DNA from 4 places in the Saccharopolyspora sp. ID03-671 genome. Region 1 is predicted to be linked to each of the others. Evidence: riboswitches for the same ligand, from Rfam matches in the RefSeq annotation. Region 1 holds a riboswitch; each other region holds the start of a gene.
The links. A riboswitch is a leader RNA that binds a small molecule or an ion and turns the genes downstream of it on or off. The one in region 1 is predicted to bind cobalamin.

Region 1 (4,990 bases):
CAACCGCTGGGCCCTGCTGGTCTTCGGCCTGGTCTTCGTGGAGGGCGCGGTGCTGCTCGGCACCATGACTTTCCTGGCATCGGCCCTGGTCAGCGCAGGCCTGGACGTGGCGGTCGCGGGCCTGGCCACCGGCGCCTACGGCGTGGGCGTCCTGATCTTCTCCCGCGTCGTCAAGGCGATCAACTCGAAGCTCCCGGTCTCCCGCCTGATCGCCATCGGCGGCACCCAGATGGTCGTCGGCTACGCCCTGGTCAGCCTCGACACGAACCTCACCACGACGATCATCACGGCCCTCCTGCTCGGCGGCGGCTGGTCCTTCATGCACTCCTCCCTCCAGGCCTGGGCCACCGAGGTCGCCCCGGAGGCGAGAGGAACAGCGGTGGCCCTCTTCGCCTGCGCCCTCTTCCTCGGCAGCGCAGCAGCCTCAGCAGCAGCAGGCCCCCTTGCGGACCACGACCAGTACACGATCCTGTTCGCCACAGCAGGAGCAGTAGCGATCCCCCTGGTAACCACAGCCACATACGCCAGAAACCGCTACAAGAACAAACAACCACAACCAGCCTGAACAGCAAGAACGTCAGGCAAGCACCGAAGGTGCTTTCTCCTTACCCCACCTAGGACGCTTGCACCGCCGCGGGTTCTCAGACGTTCTCTGGGGAGGACAGCCGTAGCGCCGTGTATTGGCATACATAAGTCTCGGATCCCGGAGCCAGAGGGCGTCTGAGGTTCCGCTACTGGCACCGCCAAGCAACCCAGCCACCGGAGTAATCCCGTCGAAAAAAGAGCCCCGCGCTCAACCGGCCTGGGGGTCGCTGGGAGCGCGGGGCACTTTGGAGGTCCACCCCTGGGGGTCAGGTGGACTGGTCGTCACCGTACCAATCCGACCGAAGGGTCGGTACTCGCAGGGTTGAATCTCGTAACCAAAACGAGACTAAGCCGCCAACCCGCTGTCACCGCTGACGGCCCGGACGACTCCGGCGACGTTCTCGGCGGAGAGCTCTTCGAGCCGCAGGCTGGGCCCGCCCAGGGCTGTGGCCAGCTGGTTCGCGAGTCCGAGCTTGACGGCACCGTTCTCGCAGTCGACGACGACGGAGGCGGTTCCGGTGCTCGCGAGGACGCGGGCGGCGCGCAGGGAGTCGTCGACGGCCTGCTTGGTGCCGGTGGTCCCGCCGACGCCGACGGTGGCCTTGCCGTCGGTGAGCAGCACGACGAGGGGCCGGCGCTGCGGGTCGCGGGTGGCTTCGGTGCGGATGACGTGCTGGGTGCGCAGCAGCCCGTCGGCGAGCGGGGTGCGCCCGCCGGTGCGGAGGCTGCGCAGCCGGGCGGCGGCGATGTCGACGGACGAGGTGGGCGGCAGGGCGAGTTCGGCCTTGTCGCCGCGGAAGGTGATCACGCCGACCTTGTCGCGCCGCTGGTAGGCGTCGCGCAGCAGGGACAGGACGGCGCCGCTGACGGCGCTCATCCGGTCGCGTGCGGCCATGGAGCCGGAGGCGTCGACGGCGAAGAGCACGAGGTTGCCCTCGCGGCCTTCGCGCAGGGCCCGGCGGACGTCGTCGGAGCGCAGGACCAGACCGGGTCCGCTGCGGCCGCGCGCGGCCTGGTGGGGCGCGGCGGCGGCGAGGGTGGCGGTGACGTGCAGGCCATGGCCGTCGACGGTGGTGGCGCGGGTGGTGCGTCCGCTGCGGGAGCGGGCGCGGGACCGGCGTCCGGGCGCGCCTTCGCCGAGCCCGGGCACTTCCAGCAGCCGGGCGCGGAAGGACTGCCCGGCGCCGACCGGGGAGCGTTCGGAGTCCCCACCTCCGGGCTGTTCCTGCTGCTCACCGCCTCCGCCGCCGTTCGGTCCGGTGGGCTCGTCCTGGGGTTCGCCGCCTCCACCGGGGCCGCCGTCGCCGCCTCCGTCGGGGTCGTCGTCCGGGTCTTCCGGCGCCTGGTCGTCGGCCTGCTCGGCGGCGTCGGACATCGCCTGCTGGAGCTGGTCCTCGGCCATGCCGGGCTCGTCGAACGGGTCGCGGCGGCGCCGGTGCGGCAGCGCGAGCCGGGCGGCGGCCTCGACGTCCTCCTCGGCGACGGCCCCGGCGCCGCGCCAGGCGGCGTGGGCGACGGCGGTGCGGGCGAGCACGAGGTCGGCGCGCATCCCGTCGACGTCGAAGGCGGCGCACAGCGCGGAGATCCGGCGCAGTTCGGAGTCGGGCAGCACGACGGTCTCGACGCGGTCGCGGGCGGCGCGGATGTGCTCGGCGAGTTCGGCGTCGGCGTCGGCCCACCGGGCGGCGAACCCGGCGGGGTCGGCTTCGAAGGCGAGCCTGCGGCGGACGACCTCGGTGCGGGTGCTGACCTCGCGGCTGGCGGCGACCTGCACGGTGAGGCCGAAGCGGTCGAGCAGCTGCGGCCGCAGCTCGCCTTCCTCGGGGTTCATGGTGCCGACGAGCAGGAACGACGCGGCGTGCGAGACGGAGACGCCGTCGCGCTCGACGTGCGCGCGGCCCATGGCGGCGGCGTCGAGCAGCAGGTCCACGAGGTGGTCGTGCAGCAGGTTGACCTCGTCGACGTAGAGGACGCCGCGGTGCGCTCCGGCGAGCAGGCCGGGCTGGAAGGCGCGGACGCCTTCGGTGAGCGCGCGTTCGAGGTCCAGGGAGCCGATGAGCCGGTCCTCGGTGGCGCCGACGGGCAGTTCGACGAGCTGCGCGGGCTTGCGGGTGGCGGTCTCGCCGTGCGGGGCGTCCGGGCACTGCGGGTCGGGGGCGGTGGGGTCGCAGCCGAAGCGGCAGTCGTCGACGACGTCCAGCGCGGGCAGCAGCGACGCCAGTGCGCGCACGACGGTCGACTTGGCCGTGCCCTTCTCGCCGCGCACCAGCACACCGCCGATGCGCGGGTGCACCGCGTTGAGCAGCAGCGCGAGCCGCAGGTCGTCGTGGCCGACCACGGCGGAGAAGGGGAAGCGGGGGGCAGCGGACATGCCGGTGTGGTTCCTTCCTCGGGGTGCGGACGCCCCGCTGTCGGGAACAAGGGGCCGCAGTGTCCTGACTCCCGGATCGTCACGTCCCTCCGGCCTTCCCAGGTCACCCCGGTGGCTCGCGCGGGAGGTCCGCTCCTCGGTCACAGTGGCGCCGACCGTGCCGGACTCGCACCGGCTTCCTGCCAACACCCCTTGCAAACGGATTCAGCTCGATGATCCCAGAAGGAGATCAAGCACCCAACCGCCGGCGCGGGAACTCACAGTTTCACGAGCTTGGCGGTGCGGGTAGCGGAACCTGATCGGCTCCGCGGACTCCGCGCGCCGCTCCTGATGCACGCCGACACGGAGTACTCGCCACGAAGAGGGAACCTCAACGACCGGCGGTGACGCTTGCTCGGCGGGGTTCGCGGCGCATGTCGACGTGCGGGATGCCGTCTTCGAGGTATTCGTCGCCGACCTCGACGAAGCCGAAGGACGCGTAGAAGCCCTTGGCGTAGGTCTGGGCGGACAGCACCGCGGGCGAGTTCTGCACCTCGGCGACGGCGGCGCGCATGAGCTTGCGGGCGATGCCGAGGCCGCGGGCGCTCTTGGCGGTGCAGACGCGGCCGATGCGGTAGGTGCCGTCGGGGTCCTCCAGCAGCCGGAGGTAGCCGAGCACGTAGTCGTCGGCGGAGTCGACCCAGAAGTGGCGGGTCGAGTCCTCCAGGTCGCGGCCGTCGAGCTCGGGGTACGGGCACTCCTGCTCGACCACGAAGACGTCGACGCGCAACCGCAGCATCCGGTAGAAGTCCGAGGCGTCGAGGTCTGCGGTGTAGGCGCGTTGCACGGCTGTCGCGAGCGGCTGAAGGGTCACCCTTACCTGGATATCACAGGGCTTCCCCGATCCCAGCATTCGCGGGCGCCGGGAGTTGTGCAGACCACTCGCCCCGCATCACGGCGCGTAGCTGGCCAGGCGGGTGTAGACGCCGGGCGTTCCGGGACGGCCGCAGCCGGTGCCGTAGGACACCACGCCTATGAGCCTGCCGTCGGCGACGATCGGGCCGCCGGAGTCCCCGCGCACGCGTCGCGGCCGCCTTCGGGGTAACCGGCGCAGAACATGCTGCGCGGGTCGTAGGTCGGGTAGGCGGAGCGGCAGGAGTCGTCGGGGGCGACGGGCACCTCCACGGAGCGCAGCGTGTCGGAGGCGGGCCCGTCCTCGCTGGTGCGGCCCCAGCCGTAGACGCGCGCCGCGGTGCCCGGCCGGTACGGCTCGGTGTCGCCGGGGGTGACGACGGGCAGCGGGCGCTGCGGCAGCGACGTGGCGAGTTCGAGCACGGCGAGGTCGTCGCCGGTGGTGAAGTCCTCGTAGCCGGGGTGCACCTTCACCTCGTCGACCTCGGCCTCGGTGCCCTCGGTGCTGCGCAGGTCGGTGCGCCCGGCGATCACGCGGATGTCCTTCGGGGAGCGCTCGGCCCCGGTGAGCGGGTCGTGCGCGCAGTGCGCGGCGGTGATGACCTCACCGGCGCGGATGAGGGTGCCGCCGCAGTACTGGTTGCCGTAGCGGTCGGTGAGCGCGACGACCCACGGCGCGTCCTCGGTGCTGGCGCCGGAGCCGCCGAGGATCCGGGACTGCGGCTGGTCGTCGCCGGTGATCGCCGGCCCGGCGTGGGCGACGGGGCTCCCGACTGCCATCGCGGTGACGGTTCCGGCGAGGGCGAGCGCGCGCAGCGCCCGGTTCTTGTCGATCGGTCCGTGGTCGTCGCGGCCCAATGCGGGTGCCTCCAGCTGTCGCGGTGATCGTGCGGAGCGGACACACCGTAATCACCCGCACACCGAAACATCACGAGGCGCAACTCACAGGTTCGCGGGAAAATATTTCGTTAAACTTGGTTCCGGAAACAAATCCTTTCGCGCTTGTCGCCGTCGACCGGCGCGCCTCCATCCCGCGGCGACGCGGACCCGGGGTCCCTCCACCACCGGCGTCCGCCGATTTCGCCTGACCGGATGACGAGATGAACCTGATCAAGCGACGCAGCAGCGGTTGCTGCCCGATTC
Region 2 (4,990 bases), 3.4 Mb from region 1:
CCCAGGCTCTCGCAGATGTACTGGAACGTGTGGGTGTGCACGGCCTCCTCGAAGGCCTGCCGCAGCAGGTACTGCCGGCACTCCGGGTTGGTCAGGTGGCGGTACACGGCGAGCACGATGTTGTTGGCCACCAGCGATTCCGCCGTCGCGAAGAACCCGAGGTTGCGCTTGAGCATGGTGCGCTCGTCGTTGGTGAGCCCGTCGCGGGACTTCCACAGCGCGATGTCGGCCTGCATCGACACCTCGGTGGGCATCCAGTGGTTGTTGCACCCCGACAGGTACTTGTCCCACGCCCAGCCGTACTTCAGCGGCAGCAGCTGGTTGACGTCCGCCCGGGAGTTGATCATCGCCTTGTCGGTGACGTCGACGCGTCCGCCGTCGCGGTCGATGGCGCCCAATCCGGTCGCGGTGCTCATCTGGGAAGTCACTGGCATGCCTCGCATTCCGGGTCCTCCACCGAGCAGGCGGCCGGGACGGCGTTGAGCTTGCCGTCGGTGCCGCGCAGCGTGGACTTCTCCACGTGGGTGGCGCTGGAGGAGCGCAGGTAGTAGGTGGTCTTGAGGCCCTTGCGCCAGGCCAGCCGGTAGAGCTCGTCGAGCTTGCGGCCGCTGGGCGTGGCCAGGTACAGGTTCAGCGACTGGGCCTGGTCGATCCACTTCTGCCGCCGCGCCGCGGCCTCGACCAGCCACCGCGGCTCGATCTCGAAAGCCGTGGCGTAGAGGGACTTCAGCTCGTCGGGGATCCGGTCGATCGGTCCCAGCGAGCCGTCGAAGAACTTCAGGTCCGCCACCATCGCCTCGTCCCACAGCCCGGCGCGCTTGAGGTCGGCCACCAGGTGCGGGTTGACCACGGTGAAGTCACCGGACATGTTCGACTTGACGTAGAGGTTGCGGTACAGCGGCTCGATCGACTGCCCGACACCGCAGATGTTGGCGATGGTCGCGGTCGGCGCGATCGCCATCACGTTGGAGTTCCGCATCCCGTTGGAGCGCACGCGTTCCCGGAGTGAAGACCAGTCCAGAGTGGACGAGGAGTCCAGGTCGCGGGAATCCCGCAGGAACTCCTGCGAGTCGATCGGCAGCACGCCCCGGCTCCACAACGATCCCTCGAACGTCTCGTAGCGCCCGCGCTCCTCGGCCAGGCGGCTCGACGCCGCGATCGCGTGGTAGCTGATCTCCTCCATGCTGCGGTCGGCGAAGGCCACCGCCTCCGGCGAGGACATCGGGATCCGCTGGGCGAGCAGCGCGTCGGAGAACCCCATCAACCCGAGCCCGACCGGCCGGTGCCGGGAGTTGGACCGCTCGGCCTCGGGGATCGTGTAGAAGTTGATGTCGATGACGTTGTCCAGCATCCGCACCGCCGTGCGCACGGTCGCGGCCAGCCGTTCGCGGTCGAGCCCGTCGGCGGTGACGTGCCGGGCGAGGTTCACCGACCCCAGGTTGCAGACCGCGACCTCATCGGCGGCGGTGTTCAGCGTGATCTCGGTGCACAGGTTCGACGAGTGCACCACGCCGGCGTGCCGCTGCGGCGAGCGCAGGTTGCACGGGTCCTTGAAGGTGATCCACGGGTGCCCGGTCTCGAACAGCATGGTCAGCATCCGCCGCCACAGCTCCACCGCGCGCACCCGCCGGAACACCCGGATCTCGCCGCGATCGGCCGCGGCTTCGTAGGCGCGGTAGCGCTCGGCGAACTCCTCGCCGTAGAGGTCGTGCAGGTCGGGGGTCTCGTCCGGGGAGAACAGGGTCCAGGACTCGTCGGCCTCGACGCGGTGCAGGAACTCGTCGGGCACCCAGTTCGCGGTGTTCATGTCGTGGGTGCGCCGCCGGTCGTCGCCGGTGTTCTTGCGCAGGTCGAGGAACTCCTCGACGTCGATGTGCCAGGTCTCCAGGTAGGCGCACACCGCGCCCTTGCGCTTGCCGCCCTGGTTGACCGCCACCGCCGTGTCGTTGGCGATCTTGAGGAACGGCACCACGCCCTGCGACTCGCCGTTGGTGCCGTGGATGTGCGCGCCGATGCCGCGCACCGGGGTCCAGTCGTTGCCCAGGCCACCGGAGTACTTGGCCAGCAGCGCGTTGTTCCGGTACGAGCTGAAGATCGACTGCAGGTCGTCGTCCACAGTGGTCAGGAAGCACGAGGACAGCTGCGGCCGGGTGGTCCCGGAGTTGAACAGCGTGGGCGTGGAGGCCATGAAGTCGAACGACGACAGCAGCCGGTAGAACTCGACGGCCCGCGCGTCGCGGTCGTCCTCGCGCAGCGCCAGGCCCATCGCGACCCGCATGAAGAACGCCTGCGGCAGCTCGAAGCGGGTGCCGCCGTCGTGCAGGAAGTACCGGTCGTAGAGGGTCTGCAGCCCCAGGAAGTCGAAGGCCAGGTCGCGCTCGGCCTCCAGCGCCGCGCCCAGGCGCGGCAGGTCGAAGCGCGCCAGCTCCGGGTCCAGCCGGCCCAGGTCGATGCCGTGCCGCACGTAGTCGGCGAAGTAGGCGGCGTAGTCGTCGCGCATCTGGTCCTGGTCGGCCTGCCGCGGCGTTCCGGCGAGGTGGCTGAGCGCTTCGCCGCGCAGCTTGTCCAGCAGCAGCCGCGCGGTGACCCGGGAGTAGTTCGGCTCGGACTCCACGAGCGTGCGCGCGGACATGATGAGCGCTTCGCTCAGCTCGGCCTCGCCGATCCCGGGGTAGATGTTGCGCTCGACCTCGGTGAGCACCGCCGACGGGTCCACGTCGACGAGCCCCGCGCAGGCCTGCTCGACCACGGTGGACGCCCGGGTGAGCGGAATGGGTTCGGACAGTGCGGTGTCGGTCACCGGGACTCTCTCCTCGCGAGCTCGGAAGTCGTGCCCGGAACCGGCGGCGACAGCACGCGAGGACGCGACGGCAGCGCTCGTCGCATGTCCGCGTGGACCCTCCCGCGAGGTCCCGGACGGCGCGCACGGTCGTGCGCGCGCCGATGGCAGGTCTTCGGACTCACGGGCGTCCGGTCTCGTTCGGGGGCGGGGAAGTTTTCATGAAAACTTCCCCACCACGAGACCGGTCCTACTAACCGTCGCTTCCCGAACCCGAGGGGTTCAGTGCGTGATGACGGCGGTCGTTCCCGTTCACCGCTGCGGGGCAGTCCCGGATTCGCACCGGGTTCCCTGTTGCCACACCGGACCCGCGCGGGCCCGGTGAACCACCAGCGAGCGACACTCTACATGTGGGGTCTGAGGCGACGTCCAACACCAACATGGGCGTGTCGGAGCGAGAAATGAGTCACTTCCCGAACCACCGCTCCAACCGCTCGGCGAGCTCGCCGCGATCGTCCCCGGCCCACGCCACGTGCCCGTCCGGACGCAGCAGGACGGCGGGCGAGTCCAGCTCCTCCGCGACGTCGACGACGTGATCGACCCGGTCCTCCCAGCCCTCCACCGACAATCCGCCGGTCTGGTCGAGCAGCAGCCCGCGCCCGGCGTGCATCCGCTCGTAGAGGCGGCCGCCGCGCAGCGTCAGGTCTCGCATCCGCTTGCCCACCAAGGGGTTCTCGTCGCCGAGGTCGTAGCGCACCTCGGTCGCGATGATCTTCTCCGTCAGGTGCCGGGCGACCACGTCGAACTCCATCAGCTCCGCCACCAGCCGCCGCACCGCCCGCGATCCGGGGTCGGTGGCCATCAGCTGCATCTGCGCCCGCGTGTTGTCCAGGACGTCGGCGGCCACCGGGTGCCGCTCGTCCTGGTAGGTGTCGAGCAGGTCGTCCGGAGCCCACCCGGCGAGCTCGGCGGCGAGCTTCCAACCCAGGTTGAAGGCGTCCTGCAGCCCCAGGTTGAGGCCCTGGCCGCCGACCGGGGGGTGGACGTGCGCGGCGTCGCCGGCCAGCAGCACCCGCCCCGACCGGTACCGCTCGGCCTGGCGGGTGGCATCGCCGAACCGCGCGAGGCGGCGCGGGGAGTGGACGCCGAAGTCGCTGCCCGCGACGGCGACCAGCCGACTCCGCAGCTCGTCGAGCCCCGGTGGCGCGGTGGCCACACCCGCGGCGGGCACGACCACTCGGCACCACCCGTCGTCGAGCGGACCGATCCCGAACCGCTTCTGCGTCTCCCGCACCTCGGCCGTCACCGCCGCCATCTCCTCCGGGGAGGCGGTCGCCTTCACCTCGGCCAGCAGCGTGTCCGCCCGCGACGGTTCGCCGGGGAAACCGATCCCGCACAGCTTGCGCACGGTGCTGCGCCCGCCGTCGCACCCGACCAGGAAGCGTCCCCGCAGCTCGGAGCCGTCGGCGAGCTCGGCCGTGACCCCGTCGGAGTCCTGGGCGAGCCCCACCAGCCCGCACCCGCGCCGCAGATCCACGTCGAGCTCCCGGGCCCGCTCGGTCAGCAGCCGCTCGGTGGTGGTCTGCGGGATGCCCAGCACGTACCCGTGCGCGGTGTCCAACTCGGTGGGCGCGGGCGCGGAGATCGCCGCGAAGAAGCCCCCGAGCGGGTACTTCGTCCCCTCGTCCAGGAACCGCTCCAGCAACCCGCGCTGGTCCAGGATCTCGATGCTGCGCACGTGCAACCCCAGCGCCCGCACGAAACCGGTGGGTTCGGCGGCCTCCTCGACCACGACCACGCCCACTCCGCGCAGCCGCAGCTCGGCGGCCAGCATCAACCCGGTGGGCCCAGCCCCCACCACGATCGCATCAGTCACGAAAACCCCCAGGCCAACCGCGCCGCGAACACCCATATCCGCAGGTCACGGGTCATGCTCAAAGGAGTTTGCACCACCCCCGGGGCCTTGCCGCAAGCCCCGGGGTGCGCTATATGTTGAGCACGGCGGGGAGAACACCGCCGACTTCGCCCTGCGCCTCAGCGGGCCTGGAACAGCTCCAGCACGTTGCCCGACGGATCTCGCAGCAGGACCTGCCGGCCGCCTGGACCGCGGACGACGTCGTTGCGGAAATCAACGCCTTCCGCGCGCAGCCGATCCACCTCGGCAGCGAGATCATCGACGATGAGGTGGATCCGGTTCCACCCGCCTGGCCC
Region 3 (4,990 bases), 2.3 Mb from region 1:
GCTCGATGAGCGGGACGACCTTGTCGACCGCGTAGGACATGCCCGCCGCGGTCCCCGCCGAGAACGCCTGGGTGGCCTGCTCGTCGTGCAGCACCACCGAGCGGCCTTCGCGGACCGAGGGCACCTGCTGGAACATCTGGTCGCGGTCGATCTCGGAGGCGGCCAGCCCGATCGGGAACATCACGGTCAGGTCGGCGTTGAACAGGTCCATCCGCTCCGGGGAGACGCTGACGAAGAAGTTGCTCCCGGCCACCTGCTGCACGGCGGGCGACTGGCGGAAGCCCAGCCGCTCCATGAACTCCAGCCGGGACCCGCCGTTGACGTAGGCGCCGTAGGAGCCGACCATCTTGGCGCCGACCGCGACGGTCTTGCCCGCCCACTGCGGGTGCGCGGCGGCGGCCTGCTGGAACTTGCCCTCGAGGTCGGCCTTCTGCTGCGCGGCCTCCGCCTGCTTGCCCAGCGCCTTGCCGACCATGTCGAGCTGCTGGTCCCAGGTGGTCAGGTAGGACTCGCCGCCGCCCTCGGGGATGCTCACCACCGGCACGCCGAGCCGGTTGAGCAGGTTGTAGCGCTCCTTGTCGCCGCTGGCGCGGGTGTCGAGGATGAGGTCGGGCTGCAGGGCCGCGACGCTCTCCATGTCGACCTCCATCGTGCCGAGCATCTTCGGCGGCGTGGTGTAGCGCTTGTCGGCGGGGATCCACGGCGGGACGCCGTCCCCGCCGACGGGCAGCCAGTCGGCGGCGCCGACCGGTTGCACTCCCAGGCTCAGCGCCGTTTCGGCGTCGCCCCAGCCGAGCGCGACGACGCGCTGGGGACGCTCGGGGACGGTGACGTCACCGAACGCGGTCTTGATGGTGACCGGGAACTGACCGTCGGCCGATCCGGCCGCGGGCTGCTCCCCCTCGGGACCGGCTGCGCCGCAACCGGTCAGGGCGATTCCCAGCAGGACCGTCATGATCAGTCCCAGGGTCCGCATCCAGCGCATGTCCACACCTCACTCGTACTTAGGTGCGCCTAACTTAACCAACCCTCAGTGCGGCGTCCAGGGCGGGCCCTACCGAGCGTCACCGACCTTCGTCACATTCGTCCGAACTGGACGGCCGGCGAACTGGATAGCCGGGGGCATGAGCAACTTCACGCGCGCTCGCGCGTTGAGCTTCACGACGGTCGGGAGCTGCGGAAGGACGCGAGATGGACAGGCTCAACGGCAAGCGCGTGCTCGTCACGGGCGGAGCGTCGGGGATCGGGCGGGCCAGCGTGCTGCGGCTGCTCGACGAGGGTGCCCGGGTGCTCACCACCGACATCGACGAAGCCGGGCTGAAGGAGACCGCCCGGCTCGCCGCCGAGGCCGGGACCTGCGACCGGCTGGGCACGCTGCCGCTGGACATCGCCGCCGAGGACGCCGTGGACTTCACCGTCCCCGCCTGCGCCGAGCAGCTCGGCGGGCTGGACGTGCTGGTCAACGCGGCCGGAACGCTGCACACGGCGCGCACGCACGAGTGCTCGCTGGAGCTGTGGAACCGGATCCTGGCCGTCAACCTCACCGGCACGTTCCTGGTCACCCGAGCCGCGTTACCGGCGCTGCTGGCAACCGGCAACGGCGTGGTGATCAACTTCAGCTCGACGTCGGCGAACTTCGCCCACCCGTACATGGCGGCCTACGCGGCCAGCAAGGGCGGCATCCAGTCCTTCACCCACGCGATCGCCCTGGAGTACGCCAAGCAGGGCCTGCGCGCGGTGTCGCTGGTCCCGGGCGGGATCCGCAGCGGCATCACCGAGACCACCGCCGACAAGCTGCCCGCCGACACCGACTGGGACCTGTTCACCAAGCTCTCCCCCGCCCTGGGCAGCGGCTTCGCCCCGCCGGAGCACGTCGCAGGCGTGGTGGCGATGCTCGCCTCCGACGACGGCGCCTTCATCACCGGCACCGAGATCCGCGTCGACGGCGGCACCCACCAGTAGGCGACCAACCCGTTAGACTCGATCTCGAGCCGGTCGCCACATGTGGCCGTGAGGGAATCCGGTCGGAAGCCGGAGCTGACGCGCAGCGGTAGGGGTGACGGGCGAACCCGAGCCACTGGATCACGGATCCGGGAAGGCGGTTCGCCCGGCGGAGCCCGAGCCCGAAGACCTGCCGGCTCCCCGGAGCCGCACCCGGTTCCGGGAATCGGCCGACCGGGTCTCGCGCATGGGCCCGGGGTGAGGATTTCCGCACGACGTGTTCCGACTCTGGACGCGCACGAGCTCGATGCTGCTCTGCGCCGCCGCTCTCGCCGCCTGCTCCGCACCTGCTACGGAGTCCGCTCCGCCGCGGGTGACGATCCCCAACTGCGACACCGAGGTCGCGGTGTCCGAACCGCCGAAGCGGGCGGTGAGCCTGAACCAGTCGACCACCGAGATCATGCTCTCGCTCGGCCTGGCCGACCGGATGGTGGGCACCGCGACCTGGACCGACCCGGTCGACCCGGCGCTGGCCGCCGACAACGCCCGGGTGCCCAGGCTCTCCGACAACAACCCGTCGTTCGAGTCGGTGCTGGCCACCGAACCGGACGCGGTGCTGGGCGCTTACCGAGCGGTGTTCACCGACGAGGGCGTGGCCTCCCGCGAGCGCTTCGCCGAGCTCGGCGTTCCGACCTACCTCTCGCCCTCCAACTGCCTGCCGGAGGAGGCGCCGCTGGGCGAGCCGGTCGAGCTCGACGACATCTACCGCGAGGTCCGCGAGATCGCGGCGATCTTCGACGTCACCGATCGGGGCGAGGCGCTGGTGGCGCAGCTGCAGCAGCGGGTCGCCGCCGCGCGGGCCAAAGCCGTTGCCGCGCAGGACACTTCGGTGCTGTTCTGGTTCGCCCGCACCGAATCCCCCTACGTGGCGGGCTCCACCGGTTCACCGGCGATCATGACCCGCGCACTGGGGGTGCGCAACGCCTACGACGACGTGACCTCGATGTGGCCGCAGGTGTCGTGGGAGGACGTGCTCGCCCGCGACCCCGACCTGCTGGTGCTGGGCGATCTCACCCGCGACGGCGAAGGCGATTCCCTCGCGGCCAAGCAGGAGTTCCTGCGCACCGACCCGGCGATGTCGCGGCTGCCCGCGGTGGCCGCCGGCGACTGGATGCCGATGACCGGCACCGAGATGAACATCAGCCTGCGCACCATCACCGGCATCGAGCGGCTGGCCGACCGGCTCGCCGAGCTGGAGCGCAGGTGAGGACCGGACGGGTGCGCGCTCCGCTGATCGTGCTGGCCGGGATCCCGGCGCTGCTGCTGTCGATCGCGGTGGCGGTCACCCTCGGTCCGGCGCCCCTCTCGGTCACCGACGTGGCCGGGGTCGTGGGCGCGCGGCTCGGTCTCGGCGAGACCGACGTCTCGCGGATCGGGCAGGGCATCGTGTGGCAGCTGCGATTGCCCCGCGCGGTGCTGGCCGCGATCTGCGGCGCCGGTCTCGGGATGTGCGGGGCGGTGCTCCAGTCGTTGCTGCGCAACCCGCTGGCCGACCCGTTCCTGCTGGGCGTGTCGGCCGGGGCCTCGACCGGCGCGGTGCTGGTGGTGATCCTCGGGCTCGGCGCGGGCGCGATCGGGCTCACCGCCGGCGCCTTCGCCGGGGCGCTGGTGGCGTTCGCGCTGGTGCTGACCCTCGGCTCGCTGGCGGGCGGCACCACCACGCACCTGGTGCTGGCGGGAGTGGCCGGGACGCAGCTGTTCTCGGCGCTCACCTCGTTCGTGGTGATCACCTCCGCCGACGCCGAGCAGACCCGGGGAGTGCTGTTCTGGCTGCTGGGCTCGCTGTCCGGCGCGCGCTGGAACGACGTCGCGGTCTCGGGCGCCGTGTGCGCGGTGTGCCTGCTGGTGTGCCTGGCGCGCGCAGGTGCGCTGGACGCCTTCGCGCTGGGCCACGACACGGCGGCCGCGCTGGGCGTCAACGTCGCCCGATTGCGGATCGTGCTGCTGGTGGTCACCGCCCTGCTGGCCGCCACGCTGGTGGCCGCGGCCGGGGCGATCGGGTTCGTCGGCCTGGTCCTGCCGCAGGCCGCCAAGCTCGTCGTGGGACCGCGCCACCGCGCGTTGCTGCCGGTCACGGCCGTGCTGGGCGCGATCCTGCTGGTGTGGGTCGACGTGCTCGCGACGACCGTCGCCGCGCCGCAGGAGGTTCCGGTCGGGGTGATGACCGCGCTGGTCGGCGTCCCGGCTTTCGCGATCCTGCTCGCCCGGCGCGGCCGAACCTCGTGACCATCCCGCGCGACGCCACCCTCTTCCCCTAGGCTGCGGTTGATGGAGGCGAACAGAGTGCGATGGGGCGTGCTCGGCTGCTCCGCGATCGCCGAGCGGCGGGCCCTTCCCGCGCTGCACGACACCGACGGTTCCGAGATCACCGGCGTGGCCAGCCGCACCGCGGCCCGCGCGGAGCGCTTCGCCGCCGAGCACGGCGGCACCGCGATGACCTACGAGCAGCTGATCGACTCCCCCGACGTGGACGCGATCTACCTGTCGCTGCCGAACTCGCTGCACTTCGACTGGACGAAGCGCGCGCTGCACGCAGGGAAGCACGTGCTGTGCGAGAAGCCGATGACGGTCTCGGCCGAGCGCACCGACGAGCTGGTGGCGCTGGCCGCCGAGCGCGGCCTGGTGCTGCGGGAGAACTTCGCGTTCCTGCACCACCCGCAGCACGACGTGGTGCGCGAGCTCGTCGCGCGCGGACGCCTGGGCCGCCTGCGCACCTTCAGCTCGGCGTTCGGCATCCCGTCGCCGAAGCCCGGCGACATCCGCTACGACCCCGCGCTGGGTGCCGGGAGCCTGCTCGACGTCGGCGTGTACCCGATCCGGGCGGCGCAGCTGATGCTCGGCGACGGGCTCACCGTCGCGGGTGCGACGCTGCGGGTGGATTCCGAGACCGGTGTGGACATGGCCGGGCACGCGCTGCTGGTGTCGGAGAACGGCGTGTTCGCCGACCTGGAGTTCGGTTTCCAGCACAGCTACCGCTCGCGCTACGCGC
Region 4 (4,990 bases), 3.2 Mb from region 1:
GCGGCACCGCGCCCACCGCCGGCCCACGGCCTCGCGCGGGTGGTCCACGGTGGAGGGCATGGCGGCGCGTGCGACCAAGTCGTGGTGCCGGCAGAAGTCGTCGTCGTAGATGGACTCCCAGTACCGGTCCGGACCGTCGGGGAAGACCGCCACGACCCGATCCGAATCGAGTTCCCGCGCGCACCACGCGGCGACCATCGCGGTCGAACCCGTGCTCCAGCCACCGCTGACGAAGCTGCGCGCGGCCAGCCTGCGGCACGCGTCGGCCGCCTCGGCAGGCCCCACCCAGTGCACCTCGTCGAACTGGTCGTAGGCGACGTTGCCCGGGTGGATGCTGCTTCCCAGCCCGCGCATCAGGCGATGCCCGGGCACTTGGCCGAACAGGCTCGACCTCGGCGAGTCGACGCCCACGACGCGCACTCCGGGCCACCGCTTGCGCACCACCGAGGCGATGCCCGCGCTGTGACCACCGGTTCCCACGCTGCACACCACCGCGTCGAGCTCGTCGAACTGCACGGTGAGTTCGCGGCCCATCTCCCGATAGCCCGCTGGGTTGTCCGGGTTGTTGTACTGATCCGGCCAGTAGGCGCCGGGAATCTCCGCCAACAGCTCGTGCACCCGGTCCAGCCGTGCCCGCTGCCACCCACCGACCGGATGTGGTTGCGGGACGATCTCCACGCGGGCGCCGTAGGCGCGCAACAACCGCCGGGTCATCTCGTCGAGCTCGGAGTCGGCAACGATGACCACCGGATGTCCCAGCGCCGAGCCCACGAACGCCAGTCCCACGGCGAGGGTGCCGCTGCTGGACTCGACCACCGCAGCCCCGGTGCGGAGCTCACCGCGCTCGCGGGCGCCGCGCAGCATCGACAGCGCAGCACGGGCTTTCATGGTCGCCGGACCGACCGACTCCAGCTTCGCCCAGAACCCCGGGTGCGGTCGCGGAAGCGGTGTCGCCACGCGCAGCACTGGGGTGTCGCCGATGAGATCGAGCAACGACTCGCACTTCCTGCCACCCGCGACACCGTCGGCGGCGCCCTGCTGCAGCGGGATCACCCTAGACCCCCTCGGTAGAGGTGGACGTCGGTGTCGCCGCCGCTGAGCCAGAAGAACGGGTACGGCTCGGCCGACAGCCCCGTGATCTCCTCGCCCAGCATCTCGCGGAACACCGCGCTCCCGCTCTGGGCGAACATCACCAACGGCAGCTCCCGCGACCGGCACAGCGCGGCGATGGAGTCGAACGTGCCGTTGCCGAGCACCATTCCGGACGCGAGCACCGCGTCGGCACCGTCGATCGCGCGCTGGTGATCGGTGAGGACGGGTTCCTCCCACTCCGTCACGCCGCCCTTGAGATCGCAGGGCACGTAGTCGATCCCGCGTTCGCGCAGTGCCGCCAGAAGCGAGTTGACCACCCCGACCACGGCGACCCGCCCGCCTGCCGGCACTTCGACCAGCTCAGCCACAGCACGGGCACGCGCCGTGGACTTCTCCAGCGAGGTCCCCGCGGGCACTCGCACCGAGCGCGCCCGCGGGTGCCGCGCGTGCGGCACCGCATCCCCCAGGCAGGCGTCCAGCGCGGCCACCCGCACCGCCGTCACGGGGTGCCGCAGCAGCTCGGCCAAATCGGCCCCGACGATTTCGCGCACGACCTCGTCGTCGATCTCACCGGGCTCGACCGCGCAGGAGCCCACCGCTGAGCCCACCCGCACGCTCAGCACCGCGTTCACATAACCGCTGCGGCGCCCCACGTGCTGCGCCGCCTGCACGGTCAGGAAAGCCACCGATGTCTTCGCCTCGACGGATTTCCCGTCCCGATCACCGATCACGCGTTCCAACGCCGAATGAGCGCGCTGCCGCGGAAAAGGAAAACTCACAGACACAGTTGTCTCCACATCGCAAGAGGAACGGCCACGAAGCGCATGGCCCTATGCGATGCGGACAGCAACGAGACGAGCCCTCGACAGGCCCGAAAATGACACGACGACCCACTGATCCGGACGCACCGGTGACCTCCTCCGGGGCTCCGCGACCCCGTACGAATCGGCGTGACGACGCGAGTCTCCTGACTCGTGGATCGACGTCGCCTTCAGCCTTCCCACCGGACACTCGGCAGTGGCTCGAACGAAGACGACTCCTCACTCACAGTGGCGGGACCGTGCCGGATTCACACCGGCTTCCTCCACGCCGTCACATGGATGTTCGAACCAACATCGCAGCAGGAACCGCGCGCAGTCAATCGCCAAGTGATATCTATTGCACAGATCTAGCAACAATGATGATCTGTTCATTTGAACATGTGGAGGTGGAAATGCTGCAGGAGAAAGTCCGCGTGCTCGGGGATTACGAGGTGCGACGCGCCCGCAGAGAAGACATCGACAATGCTCGGACGCTGATGTTGAACACCTTCTACTGGGTCATGGGCCACGGATACGTTGCCGAGTGGCACGCCGACGTGATCGACCTCGAACGAACCTACTTCCACACACCAGGCCAAGCACTGTTCGTCGCCACGCTTGGTGACGAAGTCGTCGGGACGGCCGCTGTCCGCGCCAGTGGGCCGAAGAATCCACCACACCCGAAGTGGATCGCCGACCGCTACGGCACACCCGGTACCGCCCAGCTGTTCCGCACCTACGTCAATCCCGAACACCGAAGGAACGGGCTCGCCCGTGCCCTGGTGGAGCAGTCATGCGAGTTCATCGCCGAAACCGGGCGTTATGACACGATCTACCTGCACACCAATCCGGCGATCGAAGGCGCAGAACCCTTCTGGCGCAGCGTGGCCAAGGAGATCTACGACGCGCGGAACCACAGCCAGTACAGCCCGACCATCCACTTCGAGATCCCGGTACCACCAGCCACGACCGGCACGTGACCTGCGCTCTCGCTACTGGTACCCCCCGGCATCAACGGATCGGGGTTCCCCGGCGCCCACCACACCGTTCACATCCTTGCCGTGGTCGCCGCGCGCAGCTCCGATCCTGTGGACTACTTCGAGGCGATCAAGGTGTCGAAGTCAGGGAAGGAGTCGGCGAGGCGGCTGCCGGTGAAGTTGCCGACCCAGCCGTCCTCGTCGTGGAAGAAGCGGACCGAGACGTAGTCCGGGCGAGTGCCCATGTCGAACCAGTGGGTCGTGTGGGCGGGGACGCTGATCAGGTCGCCCGCTTCGCACAGCACCGCGTACACGCGGTCGCCGACGTGGAGGTAGAACACGCCTGCGCCGCGGGCGAAGAAGCGATCCTCATCGTCGTCGTGGGTGTGCTCGGAGAGGAACTTCTCGCGAGCCACGGCCGCCTTCTCCGCCCACTCCGGCGTGCCCTCCGGGATCATGCTCATCGCGTCCACGAGCACGTAGCCCTCGGTGTCCACGACGCGCTGCACCTGGTCCGAGTACGCCTCGAGCACCTCGTCACATGTCGGCTCGGCCGGCAGGTCCACCAGCGGCCAGCGCTCGAACCGGACGCCCAGCTCCTTGAGCTCGGCGGCGATCTCCTCGCCGTCGGTGGACCGCAGCAGCACCTCGTCGGGGGCGTCGTCGGCCCACACCGTCAACAGCGTCATCACGCACTCCCTTCAACAACGTTCATGCTGGTGGCCGTGGCGAACCGGAGCAACCACTCCAGGCATTCGAGCCGGTGGCGAGCCTCGAGCAGGTCCTCGCCCCAGACGTAGACCCCGTGCCGCGCGACCAGCAGCGCAGGCGTGTCCGCGCGGAAGCCGCGTTCGAACGCATCCCCCAGCACCGTCATGTCCTGGCCGTTGCCGATCACCGGGATCGTCACGACGTCGTCGTGGGCGGCGCGGCCGAAGCCCTTGAGCATCTCCAGGTCCCGCAGGACGACACCGTCCGGCCAGCGCTCGGCGGCCAGCACCGGGGCCGGCGCGTGCACGTGGACCACCGCACCCGCGCCCGACACCGACGCGATCCGGGCGTGCAGGCCCGCCTCGGCCGAGGGCTTGCCGCCGTCGACGGCGATGCCGTGCTCGTCCACGACCACCGCGTCGTGCTCGGTCAGCTCGCCCTTGTCGCCGCCGCTGGCGGTCACCACCAGGCGCAGCGGATCCCGGGACAGCACCTCCGAGAGGTTTCCCGACGTGCCGCGCATCCAGCCCATCGCGGCGTAGCGCGCGGACTCGGTCGCCAAGCGCGCCCCGATCTCGATCACCTCGTCACCCACCGGGCACCACCTCGACCTCCGGCAGCTCCTTCACCGCGCGGTGCGGGCCGAAGTCGGCGTCGGCGAACGGCTCACCGGGACGGGCCAGGCCGACCGTGCGCCAGCCGGCCGCGGCGGCCGCGTCGAGTTCGGCGGGCACGTCGGAGAAGAACACGATCCGCCCCGGCTCGGCCCCCAGCGCCTCCGCGATCGCCCGGTACGACGGCTCCTCGCGCTTCGGGCCCGCGTTGGTCGTGTCGAAGTGCCGACCCTCGAACAGACCGGTCAGGTCGCCGTCGGTGGTGCGCGAGAACGACGCGACCTGCCCGGCCGCCGAACCCGACGAGAACACCGCGAGCCGCAAACCCGCCTCCCGCCACGACCGCAGCGTCGGCGCCACGTCACTGAACAGCGTCGTCGTCAGATCGCCGACCGCGTAACCGTGCTCCCAGATCAGGCCCTGCAACGTCTTGAGCGGCGGGACCTTCTCGTCGGCGTCCATCCAGCCGTGCAGCACCGACACGATCTCGTCGGTGGAGGCGGTCTCCGCGAGCTCCGCGCGGGCGCGGATGTCCTCGACCGCTCCGATCACCACCGGGTCGTCGGGGTGCTCATCGATCCACGGCCCCAGCCTCGGCCGCGCGTAGTCGTAGAGCACCACGTGCACCTGGCTGGTCGCGGTGAGCGTGCCCTCGATGTCGAGGACCACCCACTCGACGGCGATCTGCTCGCCGGGCTTCGTCACAACTCCTCCTCGTACCTGTCCAGCTCGTGCGGCCCGAACGGGCCTCGGTCGGTGACCACGGTGGTCACGAATCGCAGTGGTGTCACGTCGA

Region 2: linked by a shared signal. The riboswitch ahead of REH65_RS06075 (ribonucleoside-diphosphate reductase subunit alpha) and the one ahead of REH65_RS23220 (putative cobaltochelatase) in region 1 are both predicted to bind cobalamin.
Region 3: linked by a shared signal. The riboswitch ahead of REH65_RS01065 (ABC transporter substrate-binding protein) and the one ahead of REH65_RS23220 (putative cobaltochelatase) in region 1 are both predicted to bind cobalamin.
Region 4: linked by a shared signal. The riboswitch ahead of REH65_RS05090 (Rossmann-like domain-containing protein) and the one ahead of REH65_RS23220 (putative cobaltochelatase) in region 1 are both predicted to bind cobalamin.

What each region holds. Positions count from the first base shown of each region.
Region 1 covers NZ_CP134054.1:5,007,018-5,012,007, reverse strand. Annotated here, with positions in the region: gene REH65_RS23225 (MFS transporter) at 1-565, shown strand, start outside; gene REH65_RS23220 (putative cobaltochelatase) at 932-2,956, opposite strand; cobalamin riboswitch at 2,995-3,180, opposite strand; gene REH65_RS23215 (GNAT family N-acetyltransferase) at 3,327-3,809, opposite strand; partial or broken gene REH65_RS23210 (S1 family peptidase) at 3,888-4,627, opposite strand.
Region 2 covers NZ_CP134054.1:1,283,813-1,288,802, reverse strand. Annotated here, with positions in the region: gene REH65_RS06080 (ribonucleotide-diphosphate reductase subunit beta) at 1-416, opposite strand, end outside; gene REH65_RS06075 (ribonucleoside-diphosphate reductase subunit alpha) at 425-2,950, opposite strand; cobalamin riboswitch at 2,928-3,185, opposite strand; gene rox (rifampin monooxygenase) at 3,246-4,655, opposite strand; gene REH65_RS06065 (VOC family protein) at 4,814-4,990, opposite strand, start outside.
Region 3 covers NZ_CP134054.1:219,026-224,015, reverse strand. Annotated here, with positions in the region: gene REH65_RS01075 (iron-siderophore ABC transporter substrate-binding protein) at 1-985, opposite strand, end outside; gene REH65_RS01070 (SDR family NAD(P)-dependent oxidoreductase) at 1,192-1,962, shown strand; cobalamin riboswitch at 1,976-2,154, shown strand; gene REH65_RS01065 (ABC transporter substrate-binding protein) at 2,219-3,208, shown strand; gene REH65_RS01060 (iron ABC transporter permease) at 3,205-4,227, shown strand; gene REH65_RS01055 (Gfo/Idh/MocA family protein) at 4,270-4,990, shown strand, end outside.
Region 4 covers NZ_CP134054.1:1,080,598-1,085,587, forward strand. Annotated here, with positions in the region: gene REH65_RS05085 (PLP-dependent cysteine synthase family protein) at 1-1,053, opposite strand, end outside; gene REH65_RS05090 (Rossmann-like domain-containing protein) at 1,050-1,778, opposite strand; cobalamin riboswitch at 2,032-2,207, opposite strand; gene REH65_RS05095 (GNAT family N-acetyltransferase) at 2,306-2,872, shown strand; gene REH65_RS05100 (acireductone dioxygenase) at 2,986-3,558, opposite strand; gene mtnB (methylthioribulose 1-phosphate dehydratase) at 3,558-4,175, opposite strand; gene mtnC (acireductone synthase) at 4,168-4,899, opposite strand; gene REH65_RS05115 (s-methyl-5-thioribose-1-phosphate isomerase) at 4,896-4,990, opposite strand, start outside.